One region of the Streptomyces sp. NPDC057445 genome, then DNA from elsewhere that is predicted to be linked to it. Evidence: riboswitches for the same ligand, from Rfam matches in the RefSeq annotation. Region 1 holds a riboswitch; the other holds the start of a gene.
What was found. A riboswitch is a leader RNA that binds a small molecule or an ion and turns the genes downstream of it on or off. The one in region 1 is predicted to bind thiamine pyrophosphate.
Positions count from the first base shown of each region.

Region 2: linked by a shared signal. The riboswitch ahead of thiC (phosphomethylpyrimidine synthase ThiC) and the one ahead of ACFU5O_RS12950 (thiamine ABC transporter substrate binding subunit) in region 1 are both predicted to bind thiamine pyrophosphate.

Region 1 is NZ_JBHVDH010000004.1:373,244-377,416, reverse strand. Features, by position in the region: gene ACFU5O_RS12955 (ABC transporter permease) at 1-854, opposite strand, end outside; gene ACFU5O_RS12950 (thiamine ABC transporter substrate binding subunit) at 944-2,038, opposite strand; TPP riboswitch at 2,127-2,237, opposite strand; gene rlmN (23S rRNA (adenine(2503)-C(2))-methyltransferase RlmN) at 2,282-3,388, opposite strand; gene ACFU5O_RS12940 (hypothetical protein) at 3,843-4,173, shown strand, end outside.
Region 2 is NZ_JBHVDH010000006.1:325,942-330,114, forward strand. Features, by position in the region: gene ACFU5O_RS17175 (SsgA family sporulation/cell division regulator) at 1-334, shown strand, start outside; gene ACFU5O_RS17180 (YibE/F family protein) at 422-1,777, opposite strand; TPP riboswitch at 1,849-1,981, shown strand; gene thiC (phosphomethylpyrimidine synthase ThiC) at 1,975-3,774, shown strand.

The DNA.
Region 1 (4,173 bases):
ACAGTGGCGAGGACGGCTGCCAGCAGCGCCCACTGGCCGGCTCCCCGCGGCCGCCGCGATGTGTGCGCGGGGTCGACGAGCCGCAGGGCGGACTCACGCCGCCGTACGGTCCAGGCGTGCACGGCGAGGATCGCGCCGACCGCCGCGAACTGCACCAGCGTCAGCACGGCTGCGGTCGAGAGGTCGAGCCGGTCGGCGGTCTGCCGGTAGATCTCCACTTCGAGCGTGGAGTACGCGGGGCCGCCCAGGATCTTCACGACGCCGAAGGAGGTGAAGGTGAAGAGGAACACCATCAGGGCCGCGGCGGCCACGGCCGGGGTCAGAGCGGGCAGGGTGACGCGCCGCCATGCGGCGAACCGCCCCGCGCCCAGGACCCGGGCCGCCTCCTCCTGGCGGGGGTCCAGCTGCGACCACAGGCCGCCCACGGTCCGTACGACGACCGCGTAGTTGAAGAAGACATGCGCGAGGAGGATGGCCCAGACCGTCGTGTCGAGGCGTACGCCCCAGAGTTCGTCGAGCAGTCCGCCGCGCCCGAGCATTGCCAGGAAGGCCGTACCGACGACCACGGTCGGCAGCACGAACGGCACGGTGACGACCGCGCGCAGGAACTGCTTCCCCGGGAAGTCGAACCGGGCGAAGACATACGCGCCGGGGAGGGCGAGCAGCAGTGTCAACGCGGTGGAGGCGAGCGCCTGCCACAGGGTGAACCAGAGGACGTCGAGAATGTCCGGGCGGCCGACGACGTCTCCGATGCGGCCCAACTGCCAGGCGCCCTGCACCTGGAGCCCGCGACCGACGATCGCGGTCACGGGATAGGCGAAGAAGACGGCGAAGAACGCGACGGGCACGGCCATCAGGGCGAGCCGCGCCGCGTTCCCGCGGAGCGCGTTCCCGCGCGCGTACGACTTCCCGCGCGGGGACGCGCTCCCGGCCGGTGGGGCGTCTACTTCAGGACGAGTGAGGACCACGACTCGATCCACTGGTCTCGGTTGTCGGCGATCTTCTCCGGAGCCATGGTCCGCGGCGCGGCGACCACCTCACCGAACTCGGTGAACAGTGCGGGCAGCTTCGCGTCCTCGGCCACCGGGTTCACGAACATGTTGAGCGGCATGTCCTCCTGGAACTTCTTGCTGATCAGGAAGTCCAGCAGGGCCTTGCCCCCCGCCTCGTTCTTCGCACCCTTGAGGAGACCCGCGGCCTCGGTCTGCCGGAAGCACGTGCCCGTGGAGACCCCCGTCGGTGCCTCCTTGGGCTGCGGCTCGGCGAAGAGCACCTCGACCGGCGGGCTGGATGCGTACGAGACCACGAGCGGCCGGTCGCCCTTGGCCTCCTTGCCGCCGGCGGAGCCGGAGAACTCCTGGTTGTAGGCGAGCTCCCAGCTGTCGACGACCTTCACGCCGTTCGCCTTCAGCTTCTTCCAGTAGTCCTGCCAGCCCGAGTCGCCGTACGCGGATGCGGTGCCGAGGAGGAAGCCGAGGCCGGGCGAGGAACGCTCGGCGTTCTCGACGACCAGGAGGTTCTTGTATGCGGGCTTCGCGAGGTCCTCGAGGGACTGCGGCGGGGCCAGCTTCCTGTCCGCGAAGTACTTCTTGTCGTAGTTGACGCAGATGTCGCCGGTGTCGACGGGCGTGACCCGGTGCTTGTCCTTGTCGAGCTGGAGGGTCTCGGGGACCCGCTCCAGGCCCTTGGCCTCGTACGGCGTGAAGAGCTCGTTGTCGAGGGCCCTGGAGAGGGTGGTGTTGTCGACTCCGAAGAACACGTCGCCCTGCGGAGAGCCCTTGGTGAGGATCTCCTTGTTGAGGGCCTCTACGGCGTCACCGCTCTTCAGCACCTTGACCGTGTACCCGGTCTGCCGGGTGAACTCCTTGAGCACCGCGGGGGTGGCGTTGAAGGAGTCGTGGCTGACGAGCGTCACGGTCTTGGAACCGGATCCAGAGCCGGAGGCGTTGTCCTTGTCCTCCCCGCCGCAGGCCGCGAGCGTACTGACGCCGAGGGCCGCGGCCAGCGCCGCGACCGTGATCTTCTTGGTGGTGCTCACTGAGATTCCTCCTGGACATGACCAGGAAGAGACGCGGCCCTGCCCGGTTCTCGGATCCTTCGATCCGGAGCCGGGCAGGGCGCAACAGCTTGAGTCTCGTCCGAACTTCCTACCCGGAATGACCCGGGCGAGGTTCAGAGGGTCTGCGGTCTGACGGTCACCGCACTCTCAGCGCTGTGGCGCTCCCCTGTCGGAATATGCAAATGTTCGAGCCCAGGTTACATGGGCCCTTCGGGCGGCCCGCTAGCGCTCGGAAGCCGCGAGCTGTCCGCACGCCCCGTCGATCTCCTGCCCCCGGGTGTCGCGCACGGTGACGGGCACTCCATGAGCGGCGATCGCGTCGACGAACGCCTTCTCGTCCTCGGGGCGGGAGGCCGTCCACTTCGAGCCCGGGGTCGGGTTGAGCGGGATCAGGTTGACATGGACCCGCTTGCCCTTGAGCAGCCGGCCCAGCAGGTCACCACGCCATGCCTGGTCGTTGATGTCGCGGATCAGGGCGTACTCGATGGAGATCCGGCGACCGGACTTCGCCGCGTAGTCCCAGGCGGCGTCCAGCACCTCCCGCACCTTCCAGCGCGTGTTCACCGGCACGAGGGTGTCGCGGAGCTCGTCGTCGGGAGCGTGCAGCGAGACGGCGAGCCGGCACTTGAAGCCCTCGTCGGCGAACCGCAGCATCGCAGGGACGAGGCCGACCGTGGAGACGGTGATCCCGCGCTGCGAGATGCCGAGGCCGTCCGGCTCGGGATCGGTGAGCCTGCGGATGGCGCCGACGACCCGCTTGTAGTTGGCGAGCGGCTCGCCCATGCCCATGAAGACGATGTTGCTCAGCCGGGCCGGCCCGCCCGGGACCTCTCCGTCGCGCAGCGCCCGCATGCCGTCCACGATCTGGTGCACGATCTCGGCCGTGGACAGATTGCGGTCCAGCCCGGCCTGGCCGGTGGCGCAGAACGGGCAGTTCATGCCGCAGCCGGCCTGCGAGGAGATGCACATCGTCACCCGGTCCGGGTAGCGCATCAGCACGGACTCGACGAGCGTCCCGTCATGCAGGCGCCACAGCGTCTTGCGGGTCGTGTCGTCGTCGCACGAGATGTGCCGGACGACGGACATCAGATCGGGCAGCAGCTCCGCCGCGAGCCGCTCACGCGCGGCCGAGGGGATGTCGGTCCACTGACCGGGGTCGTGGGCGTACCGAGCGAAGTAGTGCTGCGACAGCTGCTTGGCGCGAAACGGCTTCTCGCCGATCGCGGCAACGGCCTCCTTGCGCTCGGCGGGCGTGAGGTCGGCGAGATGCCGCGGGGGCTTCTTGGCTCCGCGCGGCGCGACGAAAGTGAGTTCTCCGGGCTTGGGCATGGTCCTACCAGTGTCGCAGACGGAATCCGGTGGCCTGGGGGCCCTGTCGAGCAGGTGGGCGTCGCCGCTCGCCGCCGGTCATCGGCGGGCCCCTCGCACGACCCGCCGAGGACCGCGACTGGTGACGTTCTGGCTGGTCGTCCCGTCATCCGACGGCCTCATCCGGATGTCGGCTGTCACCCTCCAGCCCTGCGGGAACAGCACGCGCATCCGCGTCAGCACGCGCATCCGTATCAGGGCACGACGCTGGTCGGGCGGAAACCAAGCAGGTCTTCCATGTCAGTTCCTCCATCCTGGCCGGCGCAATGTCACAACCGTGCGGTTGCCGATCGGCGGAGCAGAAGCAGGAACTGCGTCCGTTCCGTTGCGTCGGGCTGCGGCGCCCTCACCGCGCGAACCCCGTGCTCCGGAGTCAGGCTGGAACTCGGGTTGTCGTGATCCGGAAGGTTGGCCCATGAAGGCCGTGGCTGATTCCGCAGGAGGCAAGTGGCTGGCAGGCGCGCTCGACAGCCCCGTGGTGGGGATGGCTCCGTGGATCATCTTCTCGATTCTCGCCGGCCCCGGCCGCTTCGGGCTGGCGGTGGGACTCGCACTCGCGGTCTCCGTCGTCATGGTCGTCGCGGGACGGATCCTGCATCCCGGCACATCCCTCAAGATCCTTGAGGTGGCGGACGTGGTCGTCTTCACCGCGCTGGCGATCGTGGGGGCGCTTGCCGACGAGGGCACCCACGTCTGGCTGGAGACCTACGCGGACGAGGTCGCGAACATCGCCCTGGTGCTGATCG
Region 2 (4,173 bases), on a different contig from region 1:
GTACGCGGTCCGGATGACGTTCCACCTGCCTGGCGACGCGCCCGTGACATGGGCCTTCGGCCGTGAGCTGCTCGTCGACGGCATCAACAGGCCGAGTGGGGACGGAGATGTACGCATCGCCCCGACCGTGGCCGAGGGGCTGTCCGACGTCTCCATCCGGCTCCAGGTCGGCGGTGACCGGGCGCTGTTCCGGGCGAGTGCCGCACCCCTGGTGGCTTTTCTCGACCGGACCGACAAGCTGGTGCCGCTCGGGCAGGAGCGCACGCTGGGTGACTTCGAGGACCATCTGGAGGCGGCACTCGGGCGCATCCTCACGGAGGAGAACGCGGGCTGAGGCATCTCCCGCCCCGCCCTGACGCCCCGCCCCCGTGCGTGGCGGTGTGCTGCCCGTGCCACGGTCTGCCGCGTCAGGCCCGCCACGTCACTTCTTGCGCCTGCGTCCCCTGCCGCCGCGTACCGCCGCCGCACCCGCGCCGGCCGTCGGTCGGTCGGCGGAGACGACCAGGGCAGCCAGCGCCGTGGTCACCGGCACCGACGCGACCAGACCGATCGATCCGACCAGCGTCCGTACGATCTCCACTGCCACCAGCTCGCTGTTGGCCACCGTCCCCACGCTGGATCGCGCGATCGAGAAGAGCAGCAGGAGCGGCAACGACGCGCCTGCGTAGGCGAGCACGAGCGTGTTGACGACCGAGGCGATGTGGTCCCGGCCGATCCGGATGGCGGACTGGTAGAGCCTGCGCGGCCCCATCGTGGGATCCGCCTGGTGCAGCTCCCAGACGGCCGATGTCTGGGTCACCGTCACATCGTCGAGCACACCGAGCGAACCGATGATCACGCCTGCCAGCAGCAGCCCGGACATGTCGATGCCCGGGTACAGGCCGTGGATGAGCCCGGTGTTGTCGTCCGTGTTCCCGCTCAGTGCAGCCCAGCCGATGAAGAGCGAACCGAGCAGCCCGATCAGCAGCAGTGAGATGAGTGTGCCGAGCACGGCCACCGAGGTACGGGCGGACAGCCCATGGCACATGTAGAGCGCGATCAGCATGATCGCGCTCGCCCCGACCACGGCCACGACCAGCGGATTCGAGCCCTGAAGGATCGCGGGCAGGATGAACAGCGTCAGTACGGCGAAGCTCGCGGCCAGCGCGATCAGGGCCATCACCCCGCGCATCCGCCCCACCAGAACGACCACCAGCGCGAAGATCCCGGCCAGCAGCGCCATCGGGAACCCGCGGTCCACGTCGGAGACCGAGTACTGAAGATCGGGCGGGGCGTCAGGAGCGTAGGCCACCACCACGCCCTGGCCCTTGTGCAGTTGCCGCGGCGCGTCCGGCTGCACGATCTCGACGAACGTACGTCCCTTGTCCTTGCCGGTTGTGACCTCGACGGTGGCCCGTGCGCACGTGCCTCGCTGTGAATTGACCGCTTCGCGGCCCTCAGGGGTCGAGGTGTCCCCGGTCGGCGGCACCTGTGCGGCGTTCACGTCCTTGCAGTCGACCTGCTCGACCTTCACCACCTTCCCCTCCTGGGTCTCCCGGTCGAACCCGACACCGGTGCGCTCGTGGCCGGGGATGCCGCCCGGCCAGAGGACGACGAGCCCCACGAGAACCGCGGTTGCGAAAGGAATCAGCACCGCGGCGATGACCCGCCTCAGATGACGGGACACGGGCGCTGCGGGGCCGTGTGCGTGGGCATGGACGTGATCGGCGGCATGATCGCCGGCGCTGCCGTCGCCGGCCCTGTCGTTCGGTTCGGGCGTTCGCTGTGAGGAAGTCACAGCCAGATCATCGCAAGAACGAAAGAGGCCCACTGTTCACCGCGCCAGACAGGGCGCTAGCGTGGTGGGGCCTTTGCACACGCGGGAGCTCGGAGCACCGGGCTGAGAGGGCGCTGACCTCCGTAGATCCTTACGGGACAGCTGCGCCGACCGCCGAACCTGTTACCGGGTAATGCCGGCGTAGGGAGTAGGTCACGATGACCGTTCAGGACACACGCACGCCTGCCTCCAGCTCGAACGAGGGCGAGAGTGAGAGCGGGAAGTCCATCGGCTGGCACAAGGGGTACGTCGAGGGTTCCCGCCCCGACATCCGGGTGCCGGTCCGTCAGGTGCACCTCACCAACGGCAAGGACGTGACGCTTTACGACACATCCGGGCCGTACACCGATCCGAACATCGAGACGGACGTCCGCCGGGGTCTGCCTCCGCTCCGCGAGAACTGGATCATCGGCCGGGGCGACACCGAGGAGTACGCCGGCCGTCCCGTCCGCCCGGAGGACGACGGGGTGAAGCACACCTCCCCGCGCGGTGGGCTGCGCAACCTCGACGCGGTGTTCCCGGGCCGGCCGCGGCAGCCCCGCAGGGGCCGCGGGGGACAGGCGGTGACTCAGCTCGCGTACGCCCGCCGCGGCGAGATCACACCGGAAATGGAGTACGTGGCGATCCGGGAGAACGTCTCCCCCGAGGTCGTTCGCGAGGAGATCGCCGCCGGCCGTGCGGTGCTGCCGGCCAACGTCAACCACCCGGAGATCGAGCCGATGATCATCGGCAAGCGGTTCCTGGTGAAAGTCAACGCCAACATCGGCAACTCCGCGGTGACCTCCTCGATCGAGGAGGAGGTCGAGAAGATGACCTGGGCGACCCGCTGGGGCGCGGACACCGTCATGGACCTCTCCACCGGCCGCAACATCCACACCACCCGCGAGTGGGTGCTGCGCAACTCCCCCGTGCCGATCGGCACGGTCCCCCTCTACCAGGCGCTCGAGAAGGTGGACGGCCGTGCCGAGGAGCTGACCTGGGAGATCTACAAGGACACCGTCATCGAGCAGGCCGAGCAGGGCGTCGACTACATGACCGTCCACGCGGGTGTGCTGCTCCGTTACGTGCCCCTCACCGCGCGCCGCAAGACCGGCATCGTCTCGCGCGGCGGCTCCATCATGGCGGCCTGGTGTCTGGCACACCACAAGGAGTCGTTCCTGTACGAGAACTTCGAGGAGCTCTGCGAGATCCTCGCGGCGTACGACGTCACGTACTCGCTCGGCGACGGCCTGCGACCCGGCTCGATCGCCGACGCCAACGACGAGGCGCAGTTCGCGGAGTTGAGGACCCTCGGGGAACTCAACACGATCGCCAAGCGCCACCACGTACAGACCATGATCGAGGGCCCGGGCCATGTCCCGATGCACAAGATCAAGGAGAACATCGACCTCCAGCAGGAGATCTGCGAAGAGGCGCCGTTCTACACTCTGGGCCCCCTCACGACCGATGTGGCACCGGCGTACGACCACATCACCTCCGGTATCGGAGCCGCCATGATCGCCTGGTGGGGTACGGCGATGCTCTGCTACGTCACGCCCAAGGAGCACCTGGGCCTGCCGAACCGGGACGACGTCAAGACCGGTGTCATCACCTACAAGATCGCGGCTCATGCCGCCGATCTCGCCAAGGGGCACCCGGGAGCGCAGGAGTGGGACGACGCGCTCTCCGACGCGCGCTTCGAGTTCCGTTGGGAGGACCAGTTCAACCTGGCCCTGGACCCGGACACGGCAAGGGAGTTCCACGACGAGACACTGCCGGCGGAGCCGGCGAAGACCGCACATTTCTGTTCGATGTGCGGACCGAAGTTCTGCTCGATGAAGATCAGCAGGAGCATCGCGGAGCAGTTCGGCGGTGACGAGCCGGCCTCGACGGATGCGGAGATCGCCGAGGGCATGCTCCAGAAGTCCAAGGAGTTCGCGGCGAGCGGCAACCGGGTCTACCTGCCGCTTGTGGACTGATTCGACACACGGCGATGCCCCGGTCGATCGCTTCGGCCGGGGCATCGCGGGTACATGGGGGCGGTACGACCGCCCCCATGGGCTCCGCCCGGACTTCCGGCATCCGGCGAGTCATCATGCACCCGTCCTCTTCCCGCACTTGTGGTGAGCTTCCCGGCCGCGGTCCCGCAGTGAGGGCGACCGCACCGGCAGCGGTGACGCGCAGAATCGACAGCCCTTCGCGGCGAGGAACCGCTGCCTCGACGCCCGAACCGGCCGAGTGACCGCCGAGGGCCGATTCATGACGGTAGGTCACCGTTCCTGCAGTGATGCGGACGGTCCTTCAGCGTCGAAACGGAGACGGTTTCATCGCAGGTAGGTGAACCTTTCACCAGTTTCCGGACGACTCTTGACCCGTCT